DNA from 4 places in the Undibacterium sp. Ji49W genome. Region 2 is predicted to be linked to each of the others. Evidence: predicted binding sites of a transcription regulator. Region 2 holds the regulator's gene; each other region holds the start of a gene.

Region 1 (7,792 bases), on a different contig from region 2:
ATCATTACCGCACGGCTGCACCGGGTTTGCTGACGCTATGCCTGCACAACGGTGTGCGCGTATATGCCAGGAGCCAGGGTTTGAAGCGCCAGTCAGCAGCAGCCAGGCATGTGTTGGACAATGCGCGTGAACCGCAGATTCCTGAAGTTAAAGCCAAACTTTCCAGCCTGCATTATCTGGACACGGGTGATGAACAGGTCGCCCGCGCCATTGATAAACTCAAACGTGTCATAGGGCGCGATATTTCCGTCCTGGTGACAGGCGAAACAGGCACCGGCAAGGAATTACTGGCTCAGGCGGTACATAATGATTCGCCCCGTAAATCTGGCCCTTTCGTCGCTGTGAATTGCGCCTCGATACCCGAAACTCTGATTGAATCAGAATTGTTTGGTTATGAAGACGGCGCATTCACAGGTGCACGCAAGAAGGGTAATATAGGCAAAATCTTGCAGGCGAATGGCGGCACGCTGTTCCTTGATGAAATCGGCGACATGCCATTGAACCTGCAAGCCCGCTTGCTGCGCGTATTGCAGGAGCGCATGGTGACACCGTTGGGCAGCAGCAAATCTATCCCCGTCAATCTGGCCCTGATCTGTGCCACCAATCGCAATCTGCGCGAGATGATAGGTAAGGGCGAATTTCGTGATGACCTGTATTACCGGTTGAATGGACTGGTTGTACGGCTGCCGCCCCTGCGTGAGCGTTCAGACCTGGATGTCGTCATAGAAAAAGTATTGGCGACAGAAAGCGAAGGCAGGCAATACAGAATCGCGCCGGAAGTCATGCAGCTATTTCATGCACATGGCTGGCCGGGCAACTTCCGGCAACTGACAAATTTATTGCGCACGGCCATCGTCATGACGGATGCCGATATGGAAATCCGCCTGGAACATTTACCCGAAGATTTCCTGGAAGACATGGATGTTATAAGCGCGCCAGCCTCTCCATCAGCAACCGCCACTCAAGCGGCATCCAGTCTGGAAGTACTGGAAATGGATGCCATACAGCAGGCTCTGCAACTACATCAGGGAAATGTCTCGGCTGCTGCCAAGGCATTGGGTGTGTCACGCAATACGATTTATCGCAAACTGGCGACGTTGAAGGGCGATTGATTACACTTGCGGGCCGTGCAGCACGGTAGTACCCAACAAGTCATTTTCTTCGTCCGTGAACAGACGCGAACGCGTCAGGAAGCGCTTGCCTGTACCATTGTCGAGCGAAAACATGCCGCCCATGCCAGCCACCACATCAATAATCAGCTGCGTGTGTCGCCAGTATTCAAACTGATCGCTGCCCATATAAAACGGCGTGCCATCCAGATCGCCCAGATACACATCGGCATCACCGATGCCATATTCATTCCGGGCGTAACACAGCGGCGAACTGCCGTCACAACAACCGCCAGATTGGAAAAATAATAGCGGACCGTATTTGGTTCTCAGCGCACTGATAAATTCCAGCGCAGCAGGTGTGGCGGTGACGCGGGCGGGTTTATTGGTCATTTTTTGTTTCCCGAGGATTTTTTCGTTATTTCATTTCGCAACAAAACTAGGAATAAGTCCCCTCCCTTTCAAGGGGAGGGTTAGGGTGGGGATGGGTTTCGGTTGATAGACCATTATTCTGTTTTCTGAAGAACCCCATCCCCATCCCAACCATTCCACTGCGCCGCTTGCATGCGGCTTAGATATTTGTGGCGCAAAGCAATGCTTTGCGAATTCCCACAAATATCCCCTTGAAGGGGAAGGAGCTAAAAATCCTGACTGTTTCCTGCCTTCCTCTGTGTCTTTGTGTTGAGAGGTCTTGAATTTAATGATTACTAAAAGAACCCCATCGCATTCGGGTTATAGCTCACCAGCAGGTTTTTAGTCTGCTGATAGTGATCCAGCATCATCTTGTGATTTTCGCGACCTATGCCGGATTGTTTATAACCACCAAATGCTGCATGGGCAGGGTAGAGGTGGTAGCAATTGGTCCAGACACGGCCAGCTTCGATGGCGCGGCCAACACGGAATGCGCGTGAACCGTCGCGTGTCCAAAGGCCAGAACCCAAGCCGTATAAAGTGTCGTTGGCAATAGACAGCGCTTCTTCTTCATCCTTGAACGTGGTCACCGATACTACAGGACCAAAGATTTCTTCCTGGAAGATGCGCATCTTGTTGTGGCCCTCGAAGATGGTTGGTTTGACGTAATAACCCTTGGCCAGATCGCCATCCAGCATATTTCTTTCGCCGCCCAGCAAGAGTTTCGCTCCTTCCTGTTTGCCTATGTCCAGATAGGACAAAATCTTTTCCAGTTGTTCCTGCGAAGCCTGTGCACCTATCATGGTTGTGCTGTCGAGCGGATTGCCTTGCTTGATGGCGGCGACGCGTTTGATGGCTCTTGCCATGAACTGATCATAGATGGATTCCTGTATCAGCACGCGTGAAGGGCAGGTGCAGACTTCCCCCTGGTTCAGCGCGAACATGGCAAAGCCTTCCAGGCATTTGTCGAAGAAGGCGTCGTCATGATCCATGACGTCGGCAAAGAAAATGTTCGGTGATTTGCCACCCAGTTCCAAGGTTACAGGGATGATATTCTGCGATGCATATTGCATGATCAGGCGGCCCGTGCCAGTTTCGCCGGTAAAGGCAATCTTGGCGATGCGTTTGCTGCTTGCCAATGGCTTGCCAGCTTCCAGGCCAAAGCCATTGACGATATTCAAGACGCCAGGCGGCAATAAATCCTTGATCAGATCAATCAGCACCATGATGGATGCCGGGGTTTGTTCTGCCGGTTTGAGGACGATGCAGTTGCCGGCAGCCAGTGCCGGTGCCATTTTCCATACCGCCATCAGGATAGGGAAATTCCAGGGAATGATCTGGCCGACCACGCCCAGTGGCTCGTGGAAATGATAGGCATAAGTCTGGTCGTCGATTTGTGCGACCGACCCTTCTTGTGCACGTATGCAGCCGGCGAAGTAGCGGAAGTGATCAATCGCCAGCGGGATATCCGCCGCCATCGTTTCGCGTATGGGTTTGCCGTTGTCTATGGTTTCAGCGGTTGCCAGCAGACTGAGATTGGCTTCCATACGGTCGGCAATTTTATTCAGTATGTTGGAGCGTTCAGCCAGCGAGGTTTTGCCCCAGGCTTTTTTTGCAGCGTGGGCGGCATCGAGTGCCAGTTCCACATCTTCTGCGGTGGAACGTGCGACTTCGCAAAAAGCCTGACCGATGACCGGGCTGATATTCTCGAAATATTCTCCCTTGACCGGGGCCACAAATTTGCCGCCGATAAAATTGTCGTAACGTTTGGCGAAAGGATTGCTGATACCGAGTTTGCTGATGTCTGCCATGTTCATGATGGTGGTCTCCGTTGTTTGTCAGATGGTGCGCAGTTGATGCAACACAGGGATAACAACGCAAACGGCGTGCCATGCTAAGAATGTTTTCTTGGCGGAAAAGTACAGCAGGTGCAGATGAGAGAGGGAGAAGTTACAGAGAGTAATTTACCGCTAATGCTGGTGATAGATTTACTGAGGGGAGAGGAATGACAAATCAAGGTGTCACATTATTTCGCAACACTGACCAGACTGTCACAATTTGGGACAGTCTGGTAAGCAAGCTTATTGCTTATTTATTGCTTATTTTTACTACTTACCCACGCAACTTCGCAAACGCCGCAGCCATCGCATTACCGGCAGGTGCCGGTGCCTGGGCTTGTGAACGGTGTTGATTGAGGCGCTTGGCATCATTACGGTCGCCACGCTGTTCAGGTTTGCTGCCTGCCACAGGTGCGGCGTCTGTCAGGCGCATGGTCAGGGCGATACGCTGGCGTTTGACATCGACTTCCAGCACTTTCACCTTGACCACCTGGCCAGCCTTGACGACCGTATGCGGGTCTTTGACGAAGGTGTTGGACAAGGCAGAGATATGTACCAGGCCATCCTGATGCACACCAATATCAACGAAAGCGCCAAAGGCGGCAACGTTGGTGACCACGCCTTCCAAAATCATGTCAGGGCGCAAGTCCTTGATTTCTTCCACGCCATCCTTGAAGGTGGCGGTAGTGAATTCTGGACGTGGGTCGCGGCCCGGTTTTTCCAGTTCGCCTATGATGTCAGTGATGGTCGGTACACCAAATTTTTCATCGGCGTATTTGGCAGGATTTAAAGATTTCAGCAAGCCAGAGTCGCCAATGACGCCCTTCACATCCTTCTTGATATCCGCCAGGATTTTTTCTACCAGTGGATAAGATTCAGGGTGGACTGCGGACGCATCCAGCGGGTTACTACCATTCATGATGCGCAGGAAACCGGCAGCCTGCTCAAAAGTCTTGTCACCCAGGCGCGGTACCGCACGCAGGTCAGAACGTGAATTGAACATGCCTTTGGCATCGCGGAAATTGACTATGCTTTGCGCCACACTGGACGACAGGCCGGACACACGTGCCAGCAAAGGTGCAGAAGCAGTATTCACATCGACACCAACCGCATTCACGCAATCTTCAACGACGGCATCGAGTGAACGCGCCAGTTGTGACTGGCTGACATCATGCTGATACTGACCCACACCGATGGACTTGGGATCAATCTTCACCAGCTCAGCCAGTGGATCTTGCAGGCGACGGGCAATCGATACCGCACCGCGTATGGACACATCCAGGTCAGGCAATTCTTTGGAAGCAAATTCAGAAGCAGAGTAGACCGATGCCCCAGCTTCAGAGACCACGATCTTGGTCAGCTTCAGTTCAGGCTTGAGCTTGATCAGATCGCCTGCCAGTTTGTCGGTTTCACGTGAGGCCGTGCCATTGCCGATGGAGATCAGCGAGACATTATGTTTGGCCGCCAGTTGCGCCAATACATGCAGCGAACCATCCCAGTCATTACGCGGTTGATGCGGGTAAATCGTCGCATACTCAACCACTTTGCCGGTTGCATCCACAATCGCCACCTTGACGCCGGTACGCAGACCAGGATCCAGACCCATGGTGGCGCGCGGGCCGGCAGGCGCGGCCAGCAACAGGGCTTTCAGGTTGCGGGCAAAGACATTGATGGCTTCAACTTCTGCAGTTTCGCGCAGCTTGCCCATCAATTCTGTATCCAGATGCATGAAGACCTTGACGCGCCAGGCCCAGCGCACGGTATCCACCAGCCATTTGTCGGCAGGGCGGTCTTTCTGGCTCACGCCAAAGCGGGCAGCGATGCGGCTTTCGCAGGGGTTCAGCGGCGCATCCCATTTTGGTTTTTCTTCTTCGCTGTCCAGACGCAGGCTAACTGTCAGCATTTCTTCACGGCGGCCACGGAACAGGGCCAGCGCACGGTGCGAAGGAATGGTGCCCAGGGTTTCTGAATAATCGAAATAATCAGCGAATTTTTCACCGGCTTCTTCTTTGCCGGCAACGACCTTGGATTCCACGATGCCGTGGTCATTCAGGTATTCACGCAGGGCTTGCAACAGAGTCGCGTCTTCGGCAAAGCGTTCCATCAGGATCTGGCGTGCGCCATCGAGTGCTGCTTTGGCATCCGGCACGCCGGGGTTGTCGCCATTGTCGGTCGTGAAGGCAGGTTTCAGATAGCTTGCTGCTTCGGTATCCGGATTCAGCATGGGGTCAGCCAGCAAGGCGTCGGCCAGTGGCAACAGGCCAGCTTCAACGGCGATTTGCGCTTTTGTGCGGCGCTTGGGTTTATACGGCAGGTACAAATCTTCCAGGCGAGTCTTGTCTTCGGCATGGGTGATGGCATCCAGCAGTACCGGTGTCATCTTGCCCTGTTCTTCTATCGAGGCGATGATGGCGGTGCGGCGGTCTTCCAGCTCGCGCAGGTAGCGCAGGCGCTCTTCCAGCAGGCGCAACTGGATGTCATCCAGGCCACCGGTCACTTCTTTACGGTAACGGGCGATAAACGGGACGGTCGCACCTTCGTCCAGCAAGGCAACAGCAGCGGCAACCTGAACCGGCTTGGCAGCCAGCTCTACGGCAAGTCTTTGTTCAATCGAAGGCAACATAAATCCAGAATCCAGACAATAAAAAAGCAATCAAGGCGCAGATGATACGCAATTTGCGACTTTGCGCCAGTCTTGACATGGGGGCAGACTAAGGTTAGAAGGTGTAAATTGTCAAAAAAATATTGCTTGAATTTGATGGGTGATACCTGCTGACCGTGCTTTATCCAGACATTACTGAGGGTTTGTAATAGCCCTGTTGACGTCCTTCTTGCTTACCAAGTTTTACAGGATTCTTCATTTAGTAATGATAAAGTTGCGCATATTGATATTTATTTTGCTACTTATCCTCAGGTTTTATGAAAAATTTTTCCATTTCCTCAGGCGCATTTCGCGTCCAATTGCTTGTGGCTGCGGCGTTGCTGCTGCCTGTTACTGCCGCATTCGCGATTGAAGACTGCGAGCTGAACAAGGAATCGGTCAATCCTGCGAATGGCAGCACGACAGCAGGCAAGACCGGCATCATGAAATGTGTGGACAGGAATAGCGGCAAACTGGTGCGCGAGCAGGAATTGCAGGCCGGTGTCTTCATGGGTGTCCGGCGCTATTACAAAGATGGTGTGTTGACGAAAGAATTTAACGTCAATGAACGCAGTAACATGCACGGCCGTTCGCGTGAATTTGCCCCTAATGGACAAGTGCTGCGTGACGAAACCTATGTGAATAGCAATGTGCGGGGGCTGGTGCGTGAATGGCATCCAAACGGCGCGGTAAAACGCATCGCCTTTATCGGTGAAAATCCAAATGAAAAAGCAGCTGTCAAATATACCTCAGACAAACAACTGAGCGACATTGAATGTGCCGATAAACCCTTGCTGGCACCGCATGCGAATGACGCTGCCTTGTGCGGTTTTAATGGCAAGCCATCGCAGGTACAGTTGTACGCCGAAAATGGCCGCTTGCGCAGCCAGTACGTTTTGCTGGCGGGTGTTCGCCAGCAATCCACCTATTTTCATGACAATGGCAAACCAGAGACGGTGGAGGAGTCAGGTAGCAAGCAGAAAACCCGCAAGCAATATTCTGACACGGGTATTTTACGCAAGGAGACAGTCTGGAACATGATAGAAAAAACTGCCGTTATCGAGCGCGAAGTTGACTATCACGAAAGTGGCGCAAAAGTACGTGAACAACTGTACGCCCTGACTGAAAAAGACGGCCGCCGCCAGAATCGTCTGGTATCTGACGCCAGCTTTTATCTGAATGGTCAACCCAGGCGCAGTGAGAAATTCTTGATCGAAGGCAAGAACGATATCAAGGAAGTGCGCAATTATTTTGATAATGGTCAGATGTCCAGCCAGGAACGTTATGTATCTGAAGGCCGTTATCTTGAACGCCCGGTCGGCATCCACCAGGGTTTTGCGCAAAACGGCAAGTTGGTGCGTGAATCGCATTATGATGAGCGTGGCCGCATACAGCGCGAGCGTAGCTGGGATGAAAATGGTAAACAATTGTCGGATGATCAGGTCTTTGAAGATGGGTCACGCAAGGCGTTTTCAAAATAAACTGCAAAGATAGATAGTCAGCCAAGCCGCGATTCATGACCATATTTAATCTCAACCGTTTGCGCGGCGGCGTTCAAATGCGCTGGTATGCAGCAGCGCTGATGAGCATCATGCTATGTTGTCTGTTATCTGCATGCAGCATGGCCGAACTGCAACGCGGACGGACACTGGTACAACTGAGTCAATTCCAGTTCCCTGATGGTGGCAAGGCGATTTACTATCAACTGGAAAAAAAGCCCTGGCGGCAACAGGATGGTGATGCGCCACTGGCGAATCTGATCTTTGTGATTTCCGGTTCGGATTGCGTCAGCA
Region 2 (7,792 bases):
TTACATTGCTTATGTTATTTTAGTGGAAGCAGCTATCGCCAGAAAAATGGCATAACATCAAAATTTCCGCTTAGTGCATTCTTATGATTTCACTTTCTTCTTGTTTTCGCGTGTCGATTTTGACGTTGACGATCTTCTTTTGCACTTCAGGAATCGCAGCACCAGCCCTTCAGGAACACCATATCAGTATTGATGGCAAGGAAAGACGGTATTACCATTTTTCTGATCCTGCATCAGTGACCCAGGGGCAGGCAATAATATTGGTCAGTGGTTCGGGTTGTGATGATTTTTCGGCGCGATTACCCAAGTTCTTTGAGCGGTATCCTGAACCGGTTAATGTCTATTATCTTGAAAAATATGGCGTCATAAAAAGGGCTGACGGCAGTAAATGTTCGTCGGAATTTCTGGCTGCTGACAAATTTGAAATACGTTTATCCGATCATTTGAAGTTTATAGGGGAGGAGCCTGATCTAAAGAAAATGCCCGCACGTTCCATCGCTGTACTGGGATTTTCAGAGGGCGGAGCGATAGCCCCCTATATCGCCAGAGACAATAAAAAAATCGGTTGGCTGGCGACGGCGGGTAGTGGTGGTTTGAAGCAAAGTGAAGAATTTCTGATCTTTGCAGATCGTGGTGTAGAACCTTATGCCAAGCCTTTCTCGAGAGATTATTTTTTGCAGGTTTATGACGAGATCAGACGTGATGGCAATAATCTGGAAAAAGAATTCTTTGGGCATTCCTATGTCTACTGGTCCGGACATTTGTTCTCGGATCCACTGGACGTATATGCAAAGCTGGATATCCCCATGGTGGCAGCGATGGGAGAGAAAGATGACAGTGTACCCATAGAGTCAGGACGTGCCTTACGGGATTATTTCCTGAAGCATCCTGAAAAGGATTTTCAGTTCGTGGAATTTCCAGGTGCCAGTCATGGTTTGAAGACATCTGATAAAAATGGAGCGCAAGAGTTTATTGCGAGTTTGGCGGCGTGGTTTAAGGGGAGGAAGAGAGCGTTTGAATTGAAGTAGCTGGCATCAGTAACGAACTGGCACAATTTTCAAACAAGTTATTTGTATCGACGTCATTCCAGCGTGTTTCTAGCTGGAATCTAGTGGTGTTTTTGGCAGGCTATTGCGTGAGTTAATTTCAGATTATTAGAACTCATTTCATAAATAGGGATGAGTGCGAGCAAGGTGATTCGGGATGCAGTGCAAGGCGTGACGCGCAGCCAAGGCTGGTGCCTTGGCAAGCGGCACAACGCTGCAATGCGCCCGCGAAGTGTCAATGCGGCCAGCTCCCGAAGGGTTTGCCTCATAACGCGTGCTGGACTGCAAGGTGTGAATAATTCGACTCGTTGTCAATAGACCCGCTATTGACTGCCTCGTCCGCCTTGCCAGCCCACGTTATGAGGCAAACGCATCTCACCCCTATTTATGAAATGAGTTCTAGTATTTTGAGTAATCTGGTTTTCAATGCCAACAGACGTTCATTTTGGATTGCAGGCCGGTGGTAGACCGGCGGCTACCCACCTTTTTGCTTCGCCAAAAAGGTGGGCCAAAAAGGCGACCCAGGCGTCGTCGCCCCTGCGGGGTTCCCTTTGCTGCCAGTCAAAAAATGGGAAGGTCCGAAACTCGCTTCGCTCAAACATCGGCCCTTCTTTTTCCATTTTCTGCCTTGCATCAAAGGCGTCGACACATGGGAACTGCTAAAGTCAAAAGCAACCGCAACTTCAAAAGCAACCGCAACTTCAAAAGCGATGACAATGCGACCTTTAGTTAAATTGCTTTTGCGGGGTAATTTATCCCTGCAAAAAACGCAAAGGATGTGCGTGGGTAGGCCATACCTCGATGAAGAAATTTGCCACCTGTTCTGTCGTCACCTCTGCCAGCGTGGTGGGTGACCAGCGTGGTGTATTGTCTTTGTCTACCACCAGCGCACGCACACCTTCCAATACTTCACCGTGTTTGAAACAGTGGCGTACCATGTTTCTTTCCATACGCAGGCAATCGGATACGGTAATGCTGGCGCTGCGCCGTAATTGTTCCAGCGTGACAGACATCAATAGTGGAGAACGTTTTTGCATGATGGCAAATGCCTGTTGTGCAAAATCAGATGTGTCTTGCTGCAAGTTGTTGCTGATCTCGATTGCACAGTTTCCGCTGAACAGGGCATCAATGCCTGATCTGTTTGCGGCCAGCTTACTGTTGCCGGGGAGTGCCTGATCAGCAAAAGGAACCGCAAATTCGCGTATTGCGGCTCGTACATCGGTGGCGGTATTTTGTTCCAGAAGATGCATCAAGGCAGGCAATTTTGATGTCGGTATAAATACATCGGCCAGCCCTGCATACAGCGCATCGGCTGCGTTAATGACTTCACCGGTCAGACCCATGTAAGTACCAATTTGTCCCGGTGCACGTGATAGGAAGTAACCACCACCCACGTCCGGGAACAGGCCGATATTCACTTCCGGCATCGCCATTTTGGTACGTTCCGTGACGATGCGCAGGCGGCAGTCATTGCCTGCCTGGGCGATACCCATACCACCTCCCATGACGACCCCATTCATCAGCGCGATATAAGGTTTGGGGTAGAAATGAATTAAATGATTTAGTGCATATTCTTCGGTGAAAAAATCTTCCAGCAAGGCAGAATCACCTTTTGGTGTTGCGGTGCCTACATCATAAAAGAAGCGGATATCACCACCTGCACAAAATGCCTTTTCACTGCTGCCATGGATAAATACTGCCCGCACGCTTTGATCATCCTGCCAGGCCAGCAAGGTCGTTGTCAGCGCTCTAACCATATCGAGAGACAGCGAGTTCAGTGCTTTGGGTCTATCCAGGATGATATAGCCGATGTTGTTCTTGACGGAGGTGAGTACAAATTGGCTCATGGTGGTTGACTATGCAGGGTAGAGGATGAAGCTGCTATTTTAGCTTTGTCGGACGTGGGCGTCACGGGGTGTATATGCTTATGAGGAAATGATGCAGGGGCGAGATGTTTGTTGTTGTTGTTGTTGTTGTTGTTGTTGATCTTCAACCGCTTGGGCCGATGTAATTTGTGCGTCACAGAAAATGGAAAGAGAAGATCCGATGTTTGAGCGAAGCGAGTTGCGGATATTCCCATTTTTTGTGATGCACAAATTATGCTGAAGCGCAGCGCAAGCACCCGTAGGGCGAGTCTGCGGTCGCCTTTTCTTTGGATACTTGCTTTTGGCGACGCAAAAGAAAGTATCTCGGCTGCCGGGCCGAGACCCGGCTTGTGTCCACGGAGGGCGATCGTCTTAATCAAAGTGTGGCATATAACGGGCGACACGGCATACATAGAACGCCGCTGGATTCCAGCCAAACCCACGCTGGAATGACGCCAATAAAAATGCCGTGAATCAACTAACTCGCAGCTTGTTGAGCAACGCATGCTACAAACAGCAATAAAAGTAAATTATTTATTTGAAATGTCAGAAACGATATCTACAAAAAACCTATCATCCAGCAAAAAGGACGCCTGTAGCGTCCTTGTTTTGGATGTCCACAACCCTGTTAAGGTAAGGACTGGGGTCTTATGAAGCCGATGCCGGATCAGGTATGTGCTTGATGGCGTCGTGCTGATGGTTTTGTATCTTGTCTTTATGCTTGATGACCTGACGATCAAGTTTATCTATCAGTGTATCGATAGCTGCATACAGATCATGCGCCAGACTTTCTACATGGATATCTTTGCCACTGATATGCAAATTAATGTCCGCTTTGTGTCGTTTTTCCTTTTCCCGGAGCTTGTCCACCGTCAGGATGACGGCGATATCAATGACCTGGTCGAAGTGTCGCCTGATACGTTCTAGTTTGGTATGTACATATTCACGAATTGCAGGAGTTACTTCGACGTGATGTCCACTGATGGTGAGATTCATACTGTGCTCCTATAGTGATGTTGCTTGCTGTAACGATAAGCTCATTGCTGTCTTATTGCCTTGAGCTAAATCATATATAGCAATTCAAACCGTGATTACAAGGACTTGCTTACAAAGATTTACGCAAACTCACTGGGGGGATTTTGAGGGCTTCACGGTATTTGGCAACTGTCCGTCGGGCAATTACCATGCCCTGTTCACCCAGCATGTCTGCAATTTTGCTATCAGAGAGTGGGCTTTTCTGGTCTTCTGCTCCTATCAACTGCTTGATGAGTGCGCGTATCGCGGTGGAAGATGCTTCCCCCCCTGTTTCCGTCGCGACATGGCTGCCGAAAAAGTATTTCAACTCAAACATGCCGTGGGGGGTCAGCATGTATTTTTGGGTTGTTACACGCGAGATAGTGCTCTCGTGTAATCCTAGTGTATCAGCAATTTCGCGCAAAACAAGGGGGCGCATGGCAACAGCACCATGCGTGAAAAAATTGCGTTGTCTTTCAACTATGGCTTGTGCAACGCGCAAAATGGTATCGAAACGCTGCCGCATATTCTTGATCAGCCAGCGTGCCTCTTGCAACTGTGAGCCGAGCCCGCCTTCCCCACGATTTTGTTTCATGATGTTGGCATACATGCTGCTGACACGCAATTTGGGCATGACATCCTGATTCAGCGAGACTTGCCAGCCATTGGCTGATTTTTTGACAATGACATCTGGCACGACATAATCCGATTCATCGACTGCAAAATCGATACCTGGGCGGGGCTTGCATAGGCGGATGACGGTTTGTGCGTCGCGCAAATCTTCATCATCGCAGTCGAGGATTTTCTTGAGTTTGGTGAAATCTCTTTGTGCAAATAAAGTCAGTTGCGTTTCAACAATTTGCAAAGCCAGTCTGCGTGTCACGAAAGCAATTTTAGGCAAGCGCTTGATTTGCAGGGCAAGGCATTCAGATGGTGTGCGAGCGCCCACACCTGCCGGATCAAAGCTTTGCAGCATGTTCAGGGCAAATGCCAGTTCTTCTGGCTCGACGCACAATTCCAGTGGCAGGCTGGCATGGATTTCATCCAGGGTTTCTGTCAGGTAGCCATTGTTGTCGATGGCATCAATCATCAATTCGACCAGGGCGCGGTCACGTGGCTCGCGCAGGTTCAGACGCATTTGTTCTTGTAAATGTTCTCGCAGTGTAATGTGGGCGGCACCCAGTTGTGGCCTGCCATCTTCATCGTCACTGCTTTTGCTGCCATGATGCACGTCGTCAAAACCCCAGTCTTCTTCGCTGGAGCTGCTTGTGTCATTGCTGACGGCGATATCAGCGTCAGCCTGAGGTTCTGTAGCTGTGCTGCTTTCTTCGCGGGATGCTGGCGCTTCCATGCCGGCGTCTGCTGCTGTGCTGCTGGTATTGATGGCACCGTCTGCCAGCAGGCGTACTGCGTGGTCCAGCGGGTCATCCACACGCTCCAGCATGGGATTTTCTATGAGCAGGGTTTCCAGCTCCTGGTGCAATTCCAATGTGGACAATTGCAGCAACCGTATGGATTGCTGCAATTGAGGCGTTAATGCCAGATGCTGGGACGTGCGTAGTTGCAGGCTTTGTTTCATGATGATTCCCGTCACATCCGGAAATGTTCTCCCAGATAGACGCGCCGCACGGATTCATTTTGTATGATGTCATCCGGCTTGCCGCTGGCCAGTACGGCCCCCTGATTGATGATGTAGGCATGATCACAGATGCCCAGAGTTTCACGCACGTTATGATCGGTAATCAATACGCCGATGCCACGTTCCTTGAGGAAACGCACAATGCGCTGGATTTCAATCACGGCGATCGGATCAACACCGGCAAAGGGTTCATCCAGCAAAACGAAGCGCGGGTTGGTGGCCAGTGCGCGGGCAATCTCTACACGCCGGCGTTCGCCGCCTGATAGTGACAGTGCCTGACTTTCCCGGATTTTTTCAATCTGCAAATCGGCCAGCAGGGCATTGAGCCTTTTGACGATGGATTTCTCGGAAAGAAATTTTCCATTGGCATCTTTTTGCAATTCCAGCACGGCACGGATATTTTCTTCTACCGTCAGCTTGCGAAATACCGAAGCTTCCTGTGGCAGGTAAGACAACCCCAGCACGGCCCGCTGGTGTATTGGCAATTGTGAGATATTGACAGCATCAATCGTGATATCGCCAGCGTCGGACGGCACCAGGCCAACGATCATGTAGAAGGAGGTGGTTTTGCCGGCACCATTCGGGCCCAGCAAACCAACCACTTCACCGCTTTTCACTTCCAGCGATACGTCACGCACCACCTGGCGCGCGCCATAACGTTTTTGCAATCCCTTGACGAGCAAGGTACTAGGCGTGGCAGTCATTTAATTGGTCTGTTTGGGTTGCAGGGTGATTTTGACGCGGCCGGCACCGTCTACATGCTGGCCCGTGGTTGAATTGGTACCGATGGCGATATCATTTTTACTGTCATAGGACAGGTATTCGCCCTCTTGTTCCTGGGTGACCTTCTTGCCTTCCAGGTAGCGCACTTTGGCTTTGGAAATGAACTTGACGATTTCTGTCGTCTGATTGTATTCCGCACGGTCCGCTTCACCTTCTACCCACAGGTCCGGGCCGCCATCGCGTTTTTGCCGGAAGCTGACTTTTTTGCTGACGCCACCAGTCAGTACGACAAACTGGTCACCGTTCGGGGCTTCGGTAACGACGGCTTTTTCCGAATTGACGACCAGGGTGCCGCGCACCAGTTGTACGCCTTTGGACAAGACGCGCACGCTGGTTTTTCCATCGCTTTCAGAGTAACCGGCCTCGATGGTTGTCTCCTTGAAACTGTCGGCTTTTTCTGCACCTGCTGGCGTATAGATTAAAGCTAAACAAGCCAGTCCCAGGCATTGGCTAAGGGAGCGTATCAATTTCATATTTTTCATTGGCAAATATCGCTTTCTCTATTTGGATGGTGTAGGGGCAACTGGTTCGCGTTCACGTTTTTTCAAGTGAATACGTACCTTACTTAGCAGCGCCAGATGTTGGGTGGAGTTGTTGGCCACCATACCTACGGCGGTGGTGTCCACTTTTCCTGTTTTGACGGTGATAGGCTTGTCAGTTTTGACAATATCATCGTCGGGTAACAGCAACAAATAACTGGTTTCCAGGCGCATGAATTGTGAGCTCAGGCCTTCGGGTCTTTCCATGCTGACGTTGTCATACAGACGTACTTCATCATGTTCACGCTTGGGCGTGGTGACCGTGGATTTTTGCGACACCACGGCCAGGTCAGCCAGCAGATGCAAAGGCGGGCGATCAACATCAAAGCTGTTGATTTGCGGGCGCTGAATTTCTATATTGTCATTGCGCGGCAGATGAATCAGGCGTTCACCAGTGATGTGGTAATTTGCCTTGCCATTATTTGACAGCCGGATAAAATTGAATTTTTCTACATAGTAATCCGGTGCCGAACGGGCAGATGAACGGTTCTGTTCATCATTCGCATTCCGCCGTATGACTTCCATCACCCAGATGGTACCCAGGGTCATCATGCCCAGCAGTATGACTGCCAGCCAGATGCGGAAACGGTCTATGGTCATATGTTGTTTCATGACAGGTAAGCCCCGATAGCCTCTTCATATTTACCCTGGGCGCGCAGGATGAAGTCGCAAACTTCCCGTGCCGCACCTTTGCCGCCACTGGCCGTGGTGACGTAATGCACTCTTTGCCTGACTTCTGCATGGGCATTCGGTACGCTGGCAGAAAAACCGCAACGTGTCAGTATCGGCAAGTCGATGATGTCATCGCCGATAAAGCCACAGACATCGGCAGGCAGATTCAATTCAGCAAGCAATTGCAGGAAGGCCGATTTCTTGTCGTGTATGCCCTGGCGTACATGGGTGATG
Region 3 (7,792 bases), on a different contig from region 2:
GTACGGTTTGGTGAAAGACCCTGACCTGTATAAGTGCGGTATCAACTGGGTCGGTGTGACCGATGTCAAAATGCTGTTCACGGTTAACTGGTCAGATATGTCGGGCCCCGTCATGGACAATATAGGCGCGAAAATGCATGGTGACCCTAAGACCGACGATGCCTATTTCCATAAAGTGTCAGCGATAGAAAATGCCAGCAAGATCAAGGCACCGGTCTTGATGGCCTATGGCAGTGAAGACGTCAGGGTTCCGCTGATCCATGGTGAAAAAATGCGCGACAAGCTGCTGGCGCAAGGTAATACGGTGGAATGGATGGTATTCACCGGTGAGGGCCATGGCTGGGCGAAAGAGAGCAACAACATCAAATGGGGCGAAGCTGTCCTGCGTTTTATAGACAAATATATTGGCGACAATTCTCCCGCAGCCAAAAAATAAAAAGGCCGGTATTAAAATCAATAACCGACAGCTTTGTCTGTCGGTTTTTTTATTCCTCGGGAATTGGGGCGCAAATTATGCAAGTTGGCCATCGAACGCTATAATTTGCACCAGCATATTTCACCAATCCTGTTTTTGAGAGTGTAATTTTGGCCAAGAAAGAACATGTTTCAGTCACCCAGGCAACCCAGTTTTTGCGCAGACACAAGGCGGAATTCTCTGAGCATCCATATGCCTATGAAGAGCATGGCGGCACAGCGGTGTCTGCGCGCGAGCTGGGGGTAGACGAACACGCTGTCGTGAAAACCCTGGTAATGCAGGATGAAGCTGCCAAACCTTTAATCGTACTCATGCATGGCGACAGGAAGGTGTCAACCAAAAATCTGGCAAGGCAGATAGGCTGCAAATCGGTAGAGCCCTGCAAGCCAGAGAATGCACAAAAGCATTCTGGCTATCTGGTTGGTGGTACTTCACCCTTCGGCACTAAAAAGGCCATGCCTGTGTATGTAGAGCGCAGCATACTGGCTTTGACAAAGATTTATATCAATGGCGGCCAGCGCGGTTACCTGGTCGGTATTGCACCGGGTTTGCTGGAAAGCTTGCTTCAAGCCCGTCCGGTCGATTGCGCCCTGGAAGAGTAATCAGCCTGGGTACCGGTTTTTACCAGATGCACTGGCTGCTGGCATATACTTGCGGGGAATTTTTCTCCATGAAGAATAAGGAATAAGATGAATACAATACTGGCAGCCATTGCCGCCTACCTGATCGGCTCATTGTCGTTTGCTGTGGTTGTCAGCAAATTGTTTGGCCTGGCGGACCCGCGCACGTATGGGTCAAAAAACCCCGGTGCAACCAATGTTTTACGCAGTGGTAACAAGGCAGCAGCAGTGCTGACCTTGCTGGGGGATGCGGTCAAGGGCTGGCTGGCAGTCTGGCTGGCCAGCACGTATGCAAGCCAGTTTGGACTGGATGATGGCAGCGTTGCACTGGTGGCGATCGCGGTATTTCTGGGCCATTTATGGCCGGTGTTTTTCAAGTTTGTCGGCGGCAAAGGCGTGGCAACTGCCGCTGGTGTCCTGATCGGTATTAATATCTGGTTGGGTGTGGCGACACTGGCTACCTGGATGATTGTGGCATTCGCCTTCCGTTATTCTTCCCTGGCTGCCTTGATCGCGGCCATCTTCGCACCTCTGTATTACGGCTTCCTGTTTGGCCCTGATGTCAAATTACTGGCTGTTTTTGTGATGAGCGGTTTGCTGATTTATCGCCACAGCCAGAACATCGCGAATTTAATGAATGGTAAGGAAAGCCGTTTAGGAAGCAAGAAAGAAAGTGTTAAAAAGTAAGTAATTTGGCAAATAGTGCTAGATTTTTTTCAGGTTGTTAATTATGCTGAATTTTACAATATAGAAATTAATGCCGATTTAATGCCAAGGAGCTGGAAATGATTGCGAGTGCATACCGTTTGCGGTTCCTGAATTTTCTCCTGTTCAGCTTTGTACTGATAGTAATGAACTTGCCGGTACATGCTGCGGAACATGGTACCGCCAACGAAGCAAAAGCCATGGTACAGAAAGCGATTGATGCCATGAAAAAAAATGGTATTGAAGCCACCATTGCTGAAATCAACAAACGCGATGGCCAGTATCAGGACAGGGATTTATACGTAGTCGTGTACGACGTGAAGGGTAAAAATGTCGCGCATTTGAACCCCAAGATGGTAGGTAAGGACATGATAGACCTGACCGACGTCGACGGTAAATTTTTTATCCGCGAACGGCTGGAAATGGTCAAGGCCAAGGGCAAGGGCTGGCAAGACTATAAATTTGTCAATCCAACCACCAAGCAGATCGAGCCCAAATCCATGTATGTGGAAAAATTTGAAGGCGTGATAGTCGGTTGCGGTATCTACAAATAAGAGTTGCCCGGGCCAAGTCTGACCCGGCTGAGCCACCAGTCAGGCTTCCAGTAATTCTTGCAAAGGCCAGCGTGGCCGCACATTGAAACCATATTCCCGTGTTGCCAGCGCGGGATTTTTTTTGAGCCGCATGGCTCCGGCAAAGGCAATCATCGCACCATTATCGGTGCAGAATTCCAGTTCAGGGTAGTAGACCTGAAAGCGACGTTTCTGCGCGGCGGCATTCAGGGATGCGCGCAATTGCTGGTTGGCACCGACACCGCCAGCTATCACCAGGCGCTTCAAACCGCTCTCGCGTATGGCCGTCACGCATTTAGCTGTTAACACATCCACAATGGCATCGACAAAGCCACGGGCGATATTGGCTTTGTCCTGTTCGCAAATATTCGCAGGATGGTTTTTGACTACGGTCAGAACGGCCGTTTTCAAACCTGAAAAACTGAAATTCAAATCTTTGGAATGCAGCATCGGGCGCGGGAATTTATAGGCAGCAGGATCACCAAATTCTGCCATGCGTGAAATGGCGGGGCCGCCAGGGTAAGACAGCCCCAGCAATTTGGCAGACTTGTCAAAGGCTTCGCCGGCAGCATCGTCCAGTGTTTCCCCCAGTAATTGATAGCGGCCCACACCGTCAACCCGCATCAATTGGGTATGTCCACCTGACACCAGCAAGGCAATGAAAGGAAATTCTGGTGGTTTGCTGGCCAGCAAGGGCGACAGCAAATGGCCTTCCAGGTGATGTACGCCCAATACCGGTTTGTCCAGCGCCAGGCCCAGTCCACAGGCGACAGAAGCACCTACCAGCAAGGCACCAGCCAGACCAGGCCCCTGGGTGTAGGCAATCGCATCGATCTGCTGTTTTTCCAGGCCGGATTTGCTCAATACTTCCGTCAGCAAGGGCAGGGCGCGCCGGATGTGGTCGCGCGACGCCAGTTCTGGCACGACACCGCCGTACTCCTGATGCATGGCGATTTGTGAATGCAGAGCATGGGCAAGCAGACCCTGTTCAGTGTCGTACAGGGCCAGGCCGGTTTCATCGCAGGAAGATTCAACTCCAAGAACTATCATGTTAATTTCTAAATTGCGCAGAGCACAGCCTTGTCCGAACTGCCGGGAGTGGGCCGGTGAATGACAGGAAATGATGCTTTTACTTAAATAATGTGGCGGATTGGTGCGAATCTTGCTAAAGAACGCATACCGAGATTATATCTGCCATGGCCTATCTATGCGCACCAAACAGAATAGTGTTAATGCGACAATGTCTGTTTCACCCAGCTTGCGTATCGTGGTGGTGAATACGGTCATACAGACCGAGGATGAGTTGCATGAAGACGCGCAGGCGCAACTGGCGCGTTCGCGCGCCCTGCGTATAGGGCTGCTGCAGGCAGGGTATAACATCATTGCCGTGATTCCCGGTGATATGTATATGAGTGAACGGGTAGCGCAATTGCAGCCGGACATGATCATCATTGATGCCGAATCTGATTCGCGTGATGTTCTTGAACATATGGTCATGGTGACCCGTGACGCCCCTCGCCCCATCGTATTATTTACTGAGGACGGCAATCAGTCGAACATGGCCGCCGCCATGGAAGCCGGTGTGTCGGCCTACGTCGTCGCCGGCTTGCAGTCGGACCGTATCAAGCCTGTGCTGGATGTGGCTATGGCTCGCTTTAACGCGGACCAGAAGTTGCGCAGCGAATTGTCAGATACCAAGGCCAAGCTGGTTGAACGCAAGACCATAGAGCGTGCCAAGGGTTTGTTGATGGAAAGGCATCAGTTGTCGGAAAACGAGGCTTATCAAAGAATGCGCAAGCAAGCCATGGAAAAGAATCTGAAGCTGGTTGATCTGGCACAACGCATGCTGGATGTCGCCGATTTGCTTGGTGGCTAGGAAATGTCTCCTTCATGCGGAATATAGGGTGCAGGGGATTGGAGTCCAAGTTTGTGCGTGTAATTGGTGCGCTGCGTCATTCCGGTGCGAAATAAGGTCTTGGCCTTGTTGGCTTTGTATCGTTAGAGCCGTCTCATAAGACAAATCCACTGAATCAGGTCTGGCACGGCAATTGCTAAAGAAAGAGAAAGTGCTAACGCTGGCGCTAAACAATAAATGAGACTGACTAACGGCGGTCACCTCATTAGACAAAGGTGTCTTTCTACTGGTTTTTACCACGTGGAATGACACCTTTTTTCGTTGCAGAAAAACTTTCTCAGGCTGGAGTGCAGACATGTCGAATCAGGAATCGAACAAGAAATCTCTCATCATTGATATCAACAAGCAGGAAGATCATGAACCGAATTTCAAACGTCGCAGTTTATTGCAAAGCGCTGCATTGGCAACGGGAGCTGGCATCATGGGTCTGAGTACAGGTGGTGTCTGGGCCGCAGGGTCAGACAAGCCAGAAAAAGAAGAAGTGCATATCGGCTTTATTCCACTGACGGATTGCGCATCGGTGGTGATGGCCTCTGTCCTGGGTTTCGACAAAAAATACGGCATCAAGATTATCCCCACCAAAGAATCTTCCTGGGCCAGCGTGCGCGACAAGCTGGTGAATGGTGAACTTGATGCCGCCCATGTCTTGTATGGCTTGCTGTATGGCGTGCAACTGGGTGTGGGGGGCAACAAGAAAGACATGTCGGTGTTGATGACATTGAATAATAATGGTCAGGCGATCACGCTATCCAAAAAACTGGCTGAAAAGGGTGCGGTAGATGGTGCGGGTCTGGCCAAGCTCATGCAGACCGACAAGCGCGAATATACTTTTGCACAGACTTTCCCTACCGGCACTCATGCCATGTGGCTGTACTACTGGCTGGCAGCACATGGCATCAACCCGATGAAAGATGCCAAGGTCATTACCGTGCCACCACCACAGATGGTCGCCAATATGCGTGTCGGTAATATGGACGGGTATTGCGTGGGTGAACCCTGGAACCACAGGGCGATTGCAGATGGTATCGGCATCACTGCAGCAACAACGCAGGATATCTGGAAAGACCATCCGGAAAAAGTATTGGGTACTACCTCCGAATTCGTACAGAAATATCCGAACACGGCGCGCGCCATGGTTGCTGCGATACTCGAAGCCAGTCGCTGGATTGATGCTTCGCTGTCCAACAAGAGCAAGATGGCCGAAACCATCGCTGACAAGTCTTATGTCAATACTTCAGTCGATGTCATCAACCAGCGTATTTTGGGCCGCTATCAAAATGGTCTGGGTAAGACCTGGGATGATCCTAACTACATGAAATTCTTCAATGACGGTGCGGTGAACTTCCCTTATCTGTCTGATGGTATGTGGTTCCTGACGCAACATAAACGCTGGGGTTTGCTGAAGACAGATCCTGATTATCTGGCGGTTGCCAAAGCAGTCAATCGCATTGACGTGTACAAGGATGGCGCGGCCATGGCCAAAGTATCTGTTCCCAAAGACGTCATGCGCAGCAGCAAGTTCATGGATGGTACGGTCTGGGATGGTAAAAATCCGGCTGCCTATGCAGCCTCCTTCAAAATCAAGGCTTAAGGAGTCGCAATGAATACCTTGGTACATGGCGCAATGCAAGAGCCGGCTGTGGAAAAAACCGAATCGGCAGTCGTCGAACTAAAACCGGCAAAGGTGAAACCAGTGAAAAATCCAACTGCAAAGAAGCAGCGTTCATTTCGCCCATTCTTTCTGAGTGTACTGCCGCCGCTATTCGGCATAGGCATGCTGATACTGATCTGGGAAATTATCGCGGTCAAGAACAGTGCATTTCCTTCGCCCTGGGTGACCTTGCAGGAAGCCATCAATATATTCTCAGATCCTTTTTATCAAAAAGGACCCAATGACCAGGGCATAGGCTGGAATATCTATGCCTCCCTGAAACGGGTGGCTGTGGGCTTTGGATTGGCGGCGGCTGTAGGTATTCCAATGGGTTTTCTGATTGGACGTTTCAAGTTTTTGTCAGGCATGTTCAATCCCATCATCAGCCTGCTGAAGCCGGTATCGCCGCTGGCCTGGTTGCCGATCGGTTTGCTGGTATTCAAGTCTGCCCATCCGGCAGCGATCTGGTCAATTTTTATCTGCTCGATCTGGCCCATGATCATCAATACCGCAATCGGTGTGCAGCGTGTGCCGCAAGACTATATGAACGTGGCCAGGGTACTCAACTTGTCTGAATGGAAAATCGTCACCAAGATTTTACTGCCGTCTGTATTGCCTTATATGCTGACGGGTGTGCGCCTGGCGATAGGCACGGCCTGGCTGGTCATCGTCGCCGCAGAAATGCTGACTGGTGGTGTCGGTATCGGTTTCTGGGTCTGGGATGAATGGAATAACCTGAATGTACCGCACATCATTATCGCCATCGTGGTGATCGGTTTGGTGGGCTTGATACTTGAACAAATCCTGGTGGCAATTGCACGCGCCTTTACTTATGAAGATGTGGGGACATGATCATGAACGAAATCGATAGCAAGTACATCGCAGTCAGCCAGGTTGAAATGGTATTCCATACCCGCAAAGGTAATTTTCATGCCCTGCGTGATATTAATCTGAATGTCGCCAAGGGTGAATTCATTACCCTTATCGGTCACTCCGGCTGCGGCAAGTCAACTTTACTGAACCTGATCGCCGGTTTAACCAATGCCACTTCAGGTACACTGATTTGCGCTAACCGCGAAATTTCCGGCCCGTCGCCGGAACGCGGCGTGGTGTTTCAAAATCACTCCTTGTTGCCGTGGCTGACCTGTTATGAAAATGTGTTTTTGGCAGTGGAACGTGTATTTGGTGCGACAGAAAATAATACCAAATTACAGAAACGCACCATGCAGGCCTTGTCGCTGGTTGGGCTGACGCATGCAGAAAAAAAACGTCCGAATGAAATTTCTGGCGGCATGAAACAGCGCGTTGGTATTGCCCGCGCGCTGGCGATAGAGCCGAAAGTCTTGCTCATGGATGAACCCTTCGGTGCGCTGGATGCGCTGACGCGTGCCCACTTGCAGGATGAGCTCTTGAAGATCGTCGCCAAGACCCAATCGACCGTGGTGATGGTGACACATGATGTGGATGAGGCCGTGCTGCTGTCAGATCGCATTGTCATGCTGACGAATGGCCCGGCAGCGACCATCGGCGAGATTTTGAAAGTGGATCTGGAAAGACCGCGTGACCGCGTTGCACTGGCACAAAATCCCAAGTATGCAGAATACAGAACAGAAGTGCTGGAATTTTTATATCACCGTCAATCGCACCCCGCGCACGAGGCTGCGTGATCTTAATGCCATCGCAATACAGTATGCCGGATTTGGTCTGGCATACTGTAATTGGCAATCAGTGATTCAGGACCTGCCTGGTAGCGATAAAAGTAAAGTCAGCAGAGCGTCATAGCGCTTCAGATGTGCACTGGTCGTGAATGGCAAGATGTCAAAAATTGGAAAAGGTTCTTCTGTACCCCAGCCA
Region 4 (7,792 bases), on a different contig from region 2:
ACGCCTATTTTCAGGTACAAAGATCATTATTGGTGCGCAGCGCCGACAAGGCAGCGTTTGACGACTACGAAACCGTGGCTGGAAAAACGATAGTCGTGACCCGTGGCTCAACAGCAGACATCGACGCCAAAGCGCGTTACCATCCCCGCTGTACGATAAAATGCGTTGATGAGCTTGTTCCCAAGGATCAGCCAGACGCGCAAGAGTACATCGTCAATACGCTGATGAAATACCACAAGGTCGACGCCTTCGGCGAAGGTGATGTCAGCAACCAGTACCTGAGTGGCATCTATAGCAAAAACATTGAAGGTGGCCTGGCGCTGGCGGATATTCATCATATCGATGGCAGCAATGAAACCTTCAACTTCATCACGCGCAAGGCAAGTAAGGGCTTGCTTGATCTGCTGAATACCTACATTGCGGACAACAAGGGAAGCTACGCTAAAGCTTAAGAATTAGCCAATGAAGCAGCAGAAATCCCATCCCCTTCAATTGAACTTGCGACGGATGCACGCGACCAGGCATGCTACAGTACGGTTTTTGCTTCTTACTTAATTTGCCATGAATTCAACCGTGGCCCGCACTGCGCCCGTGTTGCGCTACAGCGTGGCGCATGAAACCCGCTACACTTACCAGAGCCTGGTGACACTGTCGCAGCAGTTGCTGCACATGGCACCGCGCTGTTTTGCCGTGCAGCAGACCGAATCGCACAATTTACTGGTCGATCCGGGTGCCGACGAAGCCGTCGACGGGGTTGATTTCTTCGGCAACGCCATTCGCCGCCTTACCGTGACCACGCCGCACAAGGTGTTGCGTGTTCTGGCCGAGTCCACCATTGCGCTGGCAGGCCGTCCCGGAATCGAACAGATTGCCGTCTCACCGCGCTGGGAAGTGGTACGCGACATGGTGCAACAGTCGCGCCAGCCAGCCATACTTGAAGCCTGTAGCTATTTGTTTGAATCCCCCCATGTGCGCTGGAATACCGCAGTGGAGTTGTATGCGCGGATCAGCTTCTCCCCTGGCCGACCGATACTGGATGCTGCGCTGGATCTGACCCGGCGCATCTTTGATGATTTCGAATTTGACAGCAACGCCACCGACATCGCGACGCCGCTCGAACAAGTGCTGGCGGGCCGGCGCGGCGTGTGCCAGGACTTCGCTCAACTGATGATAGGCGGCCTGCGTAGTTTGGGCCTGCCGGCACGCTATGTCAGCGGCTATATCCAGACCCATCCACCGGAAGGGCAACCAAGGCTGGTAGGGGCTGATGCCTCGCACGCCTGGGTTTCGGTATTTTGCCCGGAGCTGGGCTGGGTCGATTTCGACCCGACCAACAGTTGCCTGGTGCAGAGCGAACACTTGACCCTGGGCTGGGGACGCGATTTCAGCGATGTCACCCCGATGCGCGGTGTGGTGCTGGGCGGCGGCGCCCACGAACTACAGGTCAATGTCACGGTCACACCCTTGTCATGAACCCTTATGGGCGATGTCGGTGCGTGCTGCACCAGTATAGGGGGAGCGGGGCGGGCAGAGTGCATCACACTGTGCTGGCAGTGCTGGATTTTCTTGCGCCAGTGGCATAGATCCTGCTAGATTGACAGGGTCGCCCCCTCACTCAACCAAAGGTCTCCGCATGGCAATCCGAGTCGCGCTACATCACAAAACCAGCTACCGTTATGATCGACTGGTTGCGTTATCACCGCATGAAGTGCGCCTGCGTCCTGCGCCACATGCCCGCACCCCCATCCTGTCCTATTCACTGACAGTGACGCCAGAACAGCACTTCATCAACTGGCAGCAAGACCCGTATGGCAACTATATCGGTCGCTTTGTGTTTCCCGAAAAGGCTGACCGGCTGGAATTTACGGTCGATCTGGTGGCCGACATGACGGTCATCAATCCCTTCGATTTCTTCGTCGAGAAATATGCAGAGACCTTCCCGTTTGCGTATCCGGCACAGCTCAAGGCCGAACTTGGTCCCTATTTGCAGACCGAGGCGCCCGGCGCAATGCGTCAGGAATGGGTGAAGCAGATGCGTAGCGACCTGCTCAAGGAAGCAATGGGCACCAACGATTTTCTGGTCGCCATCAATCAGCGCCTGCAAGCTGACATTGCGTATCAGTTGCGCATGGAACCCGGCGTGCAGACGCCCGAACAAACACTGGGCTTACGCGCCGGCTCTTGCCGTGACAGCGGCTGGCTGCTGGTGCAGATCTTGCGCGATGTCGGTCTGGCGGCTCGTTTTGTATCGGGTTACCTGATACAGCTACGGGCCGATCAGGAAGCACTGGATGGCCCCAGCGGCACCACCGTCGATTTCACCGACCTGCACGCATGGGCCGAAGTATATGTGCCGGGCGCTGGCTGGATAGGCCTCGACCCGACCTCCGGCATGCTGGCCAGTGAAGGCCACATTCCGCTTGCCTGTACTGCCTTGCCATCGTCAGCCGCGCCGGTCACTGGCTACACCGACAAAGCCGAAGTGACGTTTGAACATGAAATGACGATCACCCGCATCCATGAAGACCCGCGCGTGACCAAACCTTATTCAGACGCAGACTGGCAACGGATCGATCAATTGGGTGAGCAAGTCGATGCCGACCTGCGACATCAGGACGTACGCCTTACGCAGGGCGGCGAACCAACCTTTGTGTCGATCGACGACATGGATGGGGCCCAGTGGAACACCGAGGCCCACGGCGACGACAAACGCCGCCTGGCAGGCGAATTGATGCACCGTCTGAAGAACCATTTCGCACCTGGCGGCATGTTGCACTATGGCCAGGGCAAGTGGTATCCGGGCGAGCCGCTGCCGCGCTGGGCGCTGAATATCTATTGGCGTGTCGACGGCCAGCCGATGTGGCTGGATGCCAGCCTGTTCGCGGATGAACAGGTCAACGATGGCTATGGCCCACAAGACGCCGAACGCTTTGCCGCAGCACTGGCACGTGCGCTGCGCCTGCCTGCCGGCAGCCACCTGCCAGCGTATGAAGATGTAGTGCAGCAAGCCCGGCTTGAACAGACGCTACCAGCTAATCTTGATCCGCTGAACGTGGACCTGGCACAGCCCGATGAAAGACGCCGCCTGGCGCGCCTGTTGCAGACGGGTTTAGGCGCGGTGGTAGGCTATGTACTGCCGCTCAAGCCGGAACCAACCGACCAGTCGCTTGCCATCGGTACCCTATGGCGCACCTCGCGCTGGCCGCTCAAGCGCGAACATTTATATCTGCTGGATGGCGATTCGCCCATGGGCTTGCGCCTGCCGCTGAATGCGCTGCCGTGGGTAATGCCGGAAGACGAGGAACCAGTCTTCGATCGTGATCCTTTCGCGCCGCGCGATGCATTGCCACCGCCGCTGCACGACAAACAGCCTGGACTGAACGTCGCCGCTGCCAAGACTGGTCAGCACATTAAGGCAAGCCAGCAAGTTAAGGCGGATCAGCAAGCCAAGACTGGTCAGCCAGCTAAAGGCGTGCAGGGCGGTCAGGCTGCTCAGCAAACCAAGACCGATCAGCAAGCTGGTGCCGCGTCCAAACTGGCACCGCGTGACGTGATCCATACTGCGCTGTGCGTGCAGGTGCGCGTTGGCCGCTTGCACGTGTTCATGCCACCACTGACCCGGGTCGAGGATTATCTGGCGCTGGTAGCGGCAGTCGAAAGTACCGCCGCGCTGCTGAAGATGAAGCTGTGGATAGAAGGCTATCCACCGCCGCGCGACCCGCGCATCAAGTTGCTGAGCGTAACGCCAGACCCTGGCGTGATCGAGGTCAATATCCATCCGGCAGCCAGTTGGAAAGAGCTGGTCTACAACATGTCCACCTTGTATGAAGAGGCGCGCCTGTGTCGGCTAGGCACAGAAAAATTCATGGTCGATGGCCGCCATACCGGCACGGGTGGCGGCAACCATGCGACACTGGGCGGAGCCACTGCCGAAGACAGCCCTTTGCTGCGACGCCCCGATTTGTTGAAGAGCCTGATCACCTACTGGCAAAACCATCCATCGCTGTCCTACCTGTTCTCAGGCACCTTCATCGGCCCTACCAGCCAGGCACCACGGGTTGACGAAGCGCGCGACGATAATCTGTACGAACTGGCGATTGCCTTCCAGCAGATGGACCAGTTATTGCCCACGCTGCATCCGGGCGATAAGCCGTGGATGGTCGATCGCCTGTTGCGCAACTTGCTGGTAGACCTGACAGGTAATACCCACCGTGCCGAATTTTCTATCGACAAACTGTATTCGCCTGATGGGCCAACTGGCCGTCTTGGCCTGGTCGAATTCCGCGCCTTCGAAATGCCACCGCATGAACGCATGAGCCTGCTGCAAATGCTGTTGCTGCGGGCGCTTGTTGCGCGCTTCTGGCGCCAACCCTACCAGGCCAAGCTGGTGCATTGGGGCACGGCACTGCACGACCGCTGGATGTTGCCGCATATGGTGGCGCAGGATATCCGCGATGTTGCGCGCGACCTGCGCGAGTCTGGTTACGCTTTTGAAGATCACTGGTTTGACCCCTTTATTGAATTCCGCTTCCCGCGCTTTGGCACCGTGGTCTATCAGGGCGTTGAACTCGAACTGCGTCAGGCAATCGAACCATGGCATGTGCTGGGCGAAGAAATGAGTGCCGGTGGCACCGCACGCTATGTCGATTCGTCGGTCGAACGTATGCAATTGCTGGTACGTGGCCTGACGGACGGACGCCATGTGGTCGCCTGCAATGGCCGCATGTTACCCTTACATCCGACCGGCGTGCCAGGAGAATACGTGGCCGGCGTGCGCTTCCGCGCCTGGAGCCCGTGGTCAGCACTGCACCCGACCATCAAAGTGCAAGCGCCGCTGACTTTTGATCTGGTCGATAGCTGGAGCGGGCGCGCCGTGGGCGGTTGCACCTATCATGTCAGCCATCCGGGTGGCCGTGCCGAGAGTGGTTCGCCAGTCAACGCCAACGCCGCCGAGGCCCGTCGCTTTGCCCGGTTCTGGTCTTATGGACACACGCCAGGGCCGATGACCGTGCTGCGCGAAGCGCCCAATCCCAGCTTCCCGATGACGCTGGATTTGCGCTGGCAGCCGGGTTAAAAGTAAAACTAAAAATAAAAATAAACGCATAACAGGAGACGCATGGACTACACACTACTGGCGGGTTATCCGGGCACACCCGGCAGCTACGATGAAATGATGGAAGCGAGCATGCGCCCGCGCGGCCACTGGCGCGCCATGCTCGACAGTCTAGCTGGCGAACCGCCAGGCATGATGCGTCAGCGCATTGAAGTTGTGCAGCGCCAGGTACGTGAGAACGGTGTCACCTACAACGTCTACGCCGATGCCAAAGGCATGCAGCGGCCATGGGACCTGAACGTGCTGCCGCTGATCTTGCCGTATGAAGAATGGGCACAGATAGAAGCCGCAGTGGTACAGCGCGCCACCTTGCTCAATCGCATCCTGCTAGATGTCTACGGCGAGCAGCGCTTGCTGGCCGAGGGCCTGCTGCCACCCGCGCTGGTACATGGCCACGCGGGCTTTCTGCGTCCCTGCCAGGGCATACGCCATCAGGGCGACATCGCCTTGCATTTCTATGCACTGGATCTGGCGCGTGCGCCTGATGGCCGCTGGTGGGTCGTGGGTGACCGCACCCAGGCACCTTCCGGTGCTGGCTATGCGCTGGAAAACCGCGCCGTCATTGGCCGCATTTTCCCAGACATGCTGCGTGATCTCAAGGTGCGCAAGCTGGAAGGTTTTTTTGACACCATGCGCGACAGCCTGGCGCACTGGGGCAGACGCAGCGCCGGTGCCGGGCTGCGTGCGGGTGAGCCGCCATTGATGGTGCTGCTGACCCCGGGTCCGCATAACGAAACCTATTACGAACATACCTATCTGGCACGCTATCTGGGCCTGCCGCTGGTCGAAGGCGGTGACCTGACAGTGCGCAACGGCATGGTCTGGCTCAAGACCCTGTCCGGCATGCAGCGCGTACACGTCATCGTGCGCCGGGTGGATGATGATTTTTGCGATCCGCTGGAGCTGCGCGCTGACTCTGCGCTAGGCGTGGCTGGCCTCACCGACGCCGTACGGCGCGGCACCGTGCTTGTGACCAACAGTCTGGGGTCTAGCTTGCTGGAATCAGGTGCCTTGCTGGGCTTCTTGCCGTCGCTGTGCCAGCGCTTGTTAAGCGAACCGCTCAAGATGCCGTCAGTGGCGACCTGGTGGTGTGGCGAGGCAGCCGCGCTCAATACCGTAGTCAGCCGCCTCGACAGCCTTGTGATCAAACCGGCGTTTCCACAACTGCGTCAAGGCCCGGTGTTTGGCGCAGACCAGCGCGGTGAGGCCCGTGCCGCGCTGATTGGGCAACTGCGCGCCAACCCTGGCAATTATGTCGCACAAGAACTGGTGCGCCTGTCACAGGCACCAGTCTGGAAAGAAGCCCCCCGCGCCGGCTTGTACCCCTGCGCCACTGGCCTGCGTGTATACGCCTGCGCTACGCCCAAGGGCTATGTCGTCATGCCGGGCGGGTTGACCCGCGTGGCCACCGGGCCAGATGCACGTGTCATCACCATGCAGCAAGGCGGCGGCAGCAAGGATACCTGGGTCCAGGCCAGGGCCCAGCAAGACCTGCCACATCAGGAACGCAGTAATGCCGAGCGGCGCGAGCCAGTGCGCGATGACACCCACCTGTCAAGCAGGGTGGCAGAAAACCTGCACTGGTTTGGCCGCAACACCGAACGTTGCGACAATATTGCCAGGTTGCTGCGCGTCACACTTAACTTTCTTTTCCACGTCCGGCCAGATGATCGCGGTGCCGAATGGGCAGCCATGACCGGCCTGTGCCAATGGTACTGGCTGATCGCACCGCCCGAACCAACTGACGTCACCGCTGAACCGGTGCAGCCAGCCGCCATGCTGACCGACGCCCAAATCGAATCCGCGCTGCTGCGTGCCGTGGTGTCACCGGATGTGCCGGGGCTGGTGCAGCAACAGCAGCAACTGTACCGCTGCGCCAGCCAGTTGCGCGAACGCATTTCGCTCGATAACTGGCGTGCAATCAGCAAGATGCGGCAAGACAGCCCCGTCGAAGAACAACCATCCCAGGCCGAAGCAATGCGCCGCCTGGACGACGCCACCGAAGCCGCCATGCTGATGTCCGGCTATGCAATGGATGGCATGAGCCGCGATCTGGGCTGGCGCTTCCTGTCGCTAGGGCGGCGGCTGGAACGACTACAATTCCAGTGCCAGATATTACGGCGCGGACTGGCCATGGATGGTGGCGACCTGGAGTGGATGTTGCTGCTGTCAGACAGCATCATCACCTACCGCGCGCGCTACCAGGCCCGGCCAGAATGGTTGCCTTTACTTGATCTGCTACTGCTGGATGAAAGCAATACCCGCTCCATCGTCTTCCAGGTCGATGGCATCCTCAAGACCTTGCAACAAATGGCACCCGGTCGCGGCCCGGCCGGCACCGAACAACTGGCAGCACTGGCCGATGAATTACAGGCGCTGACACCAGAAGCAGACCTGGTCGGCGGCAGCCTCTACCTGGCCGACTTGCTGCAACGCCTGATCCAGGCCAGCGAAACTTTGTCGGAACAGATAGGTGTGCAGTTTTTTAGTCATACGGGGAAAGCGGCGGGGGAGGGGGATTAGCAGCCCTCTTTTTTCATTGTCTCGCCTGAAGCAGGACATGTTGGACTTGTACTACCGACCCCAGCATTGTGAGTCAGAAATAGGGTGTTACTAATCTATATTAGTCAATGAATTACAACGCTTGCCAAACTTCATTTGCAATGTAACTCACAGTCA

The links. Region 2 encodes sigma-54, which starts transcription at its own class of promoters, with help from an activator protein. Its sites were predicted from a motif close to TGGCANGNAANCTGCTTT; they were not measured.
Region 1: a site for sigma-54 is predicted at 3,395-3,412, ahead of adh (aldehyde dehydrogenase). Genes of this name have one in related genera too.
Region 3: a site for sigma-54 is predicted at 4,410-4,427, ahead of ACO0LK_RS24715 (CmpA/NrtA family ABC transporter substrate-binding protein). Genes of this name have one in related genera too.
Region 4: a site for sigma-54 is predicted at 1,576-1,593, ahead of ACO0LK_RS24920 (DUF2126 domain-containing protein). Genes of this name have one in related genera too.

What each region holds. Positions count from the first base shown of each region.
Region 1 is NZ_JBMPOW010000002.1:23,681-31,472, reverse strand. It holds gene ACO0LK_RS02535 (sigma-54-dependent Fis family transcriptional regulator) at 1-1,112, shown strand, start outside; gene ACO0LK_RS02530 (DUF779 domain-containing protein) at 1,113-1,502, opposite strand; gene adh (aldehyde dehydrogenase) at 1,817-3,337, opposite strand; gene ACO0LK_RS02520 (Tex family protein) at 3,633-5,981, opposite strand; gene ACO0LK_RS02515 (hypothetical protein) at 6,278-7,480, shown strand; gene ACO0LK_RS02510 (alpha/beta hydrolase family protein) at 7,516-7,792, shown strand, end outside.
Region 2 is NZ_JBMPOW010000011.1:150,450-158,241, reverse strand. It holds gene ACO0LK_RS15460 (alpha/beta hydrolase family protein) at 111-1,028, shown strand; gene ACO0LK_RS15455 (enoyl-CoA hydratase/isomerase family protein) at 1,799-2,893, opposite strand; gene hpf (ribosome hibernation-promoting factor, HPF/YfiA family) at 3,560-3,907, opposite strand; gene ACO0LK_RS15445 (RNA polymerase factor sigma-54) at 4,017-5,504, opposite strand; gene lptB (LPS export ABC transporter ATP-binding protein) at 5,516-6,268, opposite strand; gene lptA (lipopolysaccharide transport periplasmic protein LptA) at 6,269-6,820, opposite strand; gene lptC (LPS export ABC transporter periplasmic protein LptC) at 6,848-7,498, opposite strand; gene ACO0LK_RS15425 (KdsC family phosphatase) at 7,495-7,792, opposite strand, start outside.
Region 3 is NZ_JBMPOW010000026.1:837-8,628, reverse strand. It holds gene ACO0LK_RS24745 (S9 family peptidase) at 1-436, shown strand, start outside; gene ybaK (Cys-tRNA(Pro) deacylase) at 586-1,077, shown strand; gene plsY (glycerol-3-phosphate 1-O-acyltransferase PlsY) at 1,165-1,782, shown strand; gene ACO0LK_RS24730 (cache domain-containing protein) at 1,881-2,354, shown strand; gene tsaD (tRNA (adenosine(37)-N6)-threonylcarbamoyltransferase complex transferase subunit TsaD) at 2,394-3,422, opposite strand; gene ACO0LK_RS24720 (ANTAR domain-containing response regulator) at 3,613-4,248, shown strand; gene ACO0LK_RS24715 (CmpA/NrtA family ABC transporter substrate-binding protein) at 4,709-5,878, shown strand; gene ntrB (nitrate ABC transporter permease) at 5,888-6,790, shown strand; gene ACO0LK_RS24705 (ABC transporter ATP-binding protein) at 6,793-7,605, shown strand; gene ACO0LK_RS24700 (hypothetical protein) at 7,672-7,792, opposite strand, start outside.
Region 4 is NZ_JBMPOW010000026.1:53,701-61,492, reverse strand. It holds gene ACO0LK_RS24930 (substrate-binding periplasmic protein) at 1-452, shown strand, start outside; gene ACO0LK_RS24925 (transglutaminase family protein) at 562-1,473, shown strand; gene ACO0LK_RS24920 (DUF2126 domain-containing protein) at 1,634-5,074, shown strand; gene ACO0LK_RS24915 (circularly permuted type 2 ATP-grasp protein) at 5,117-7,636, shown strand.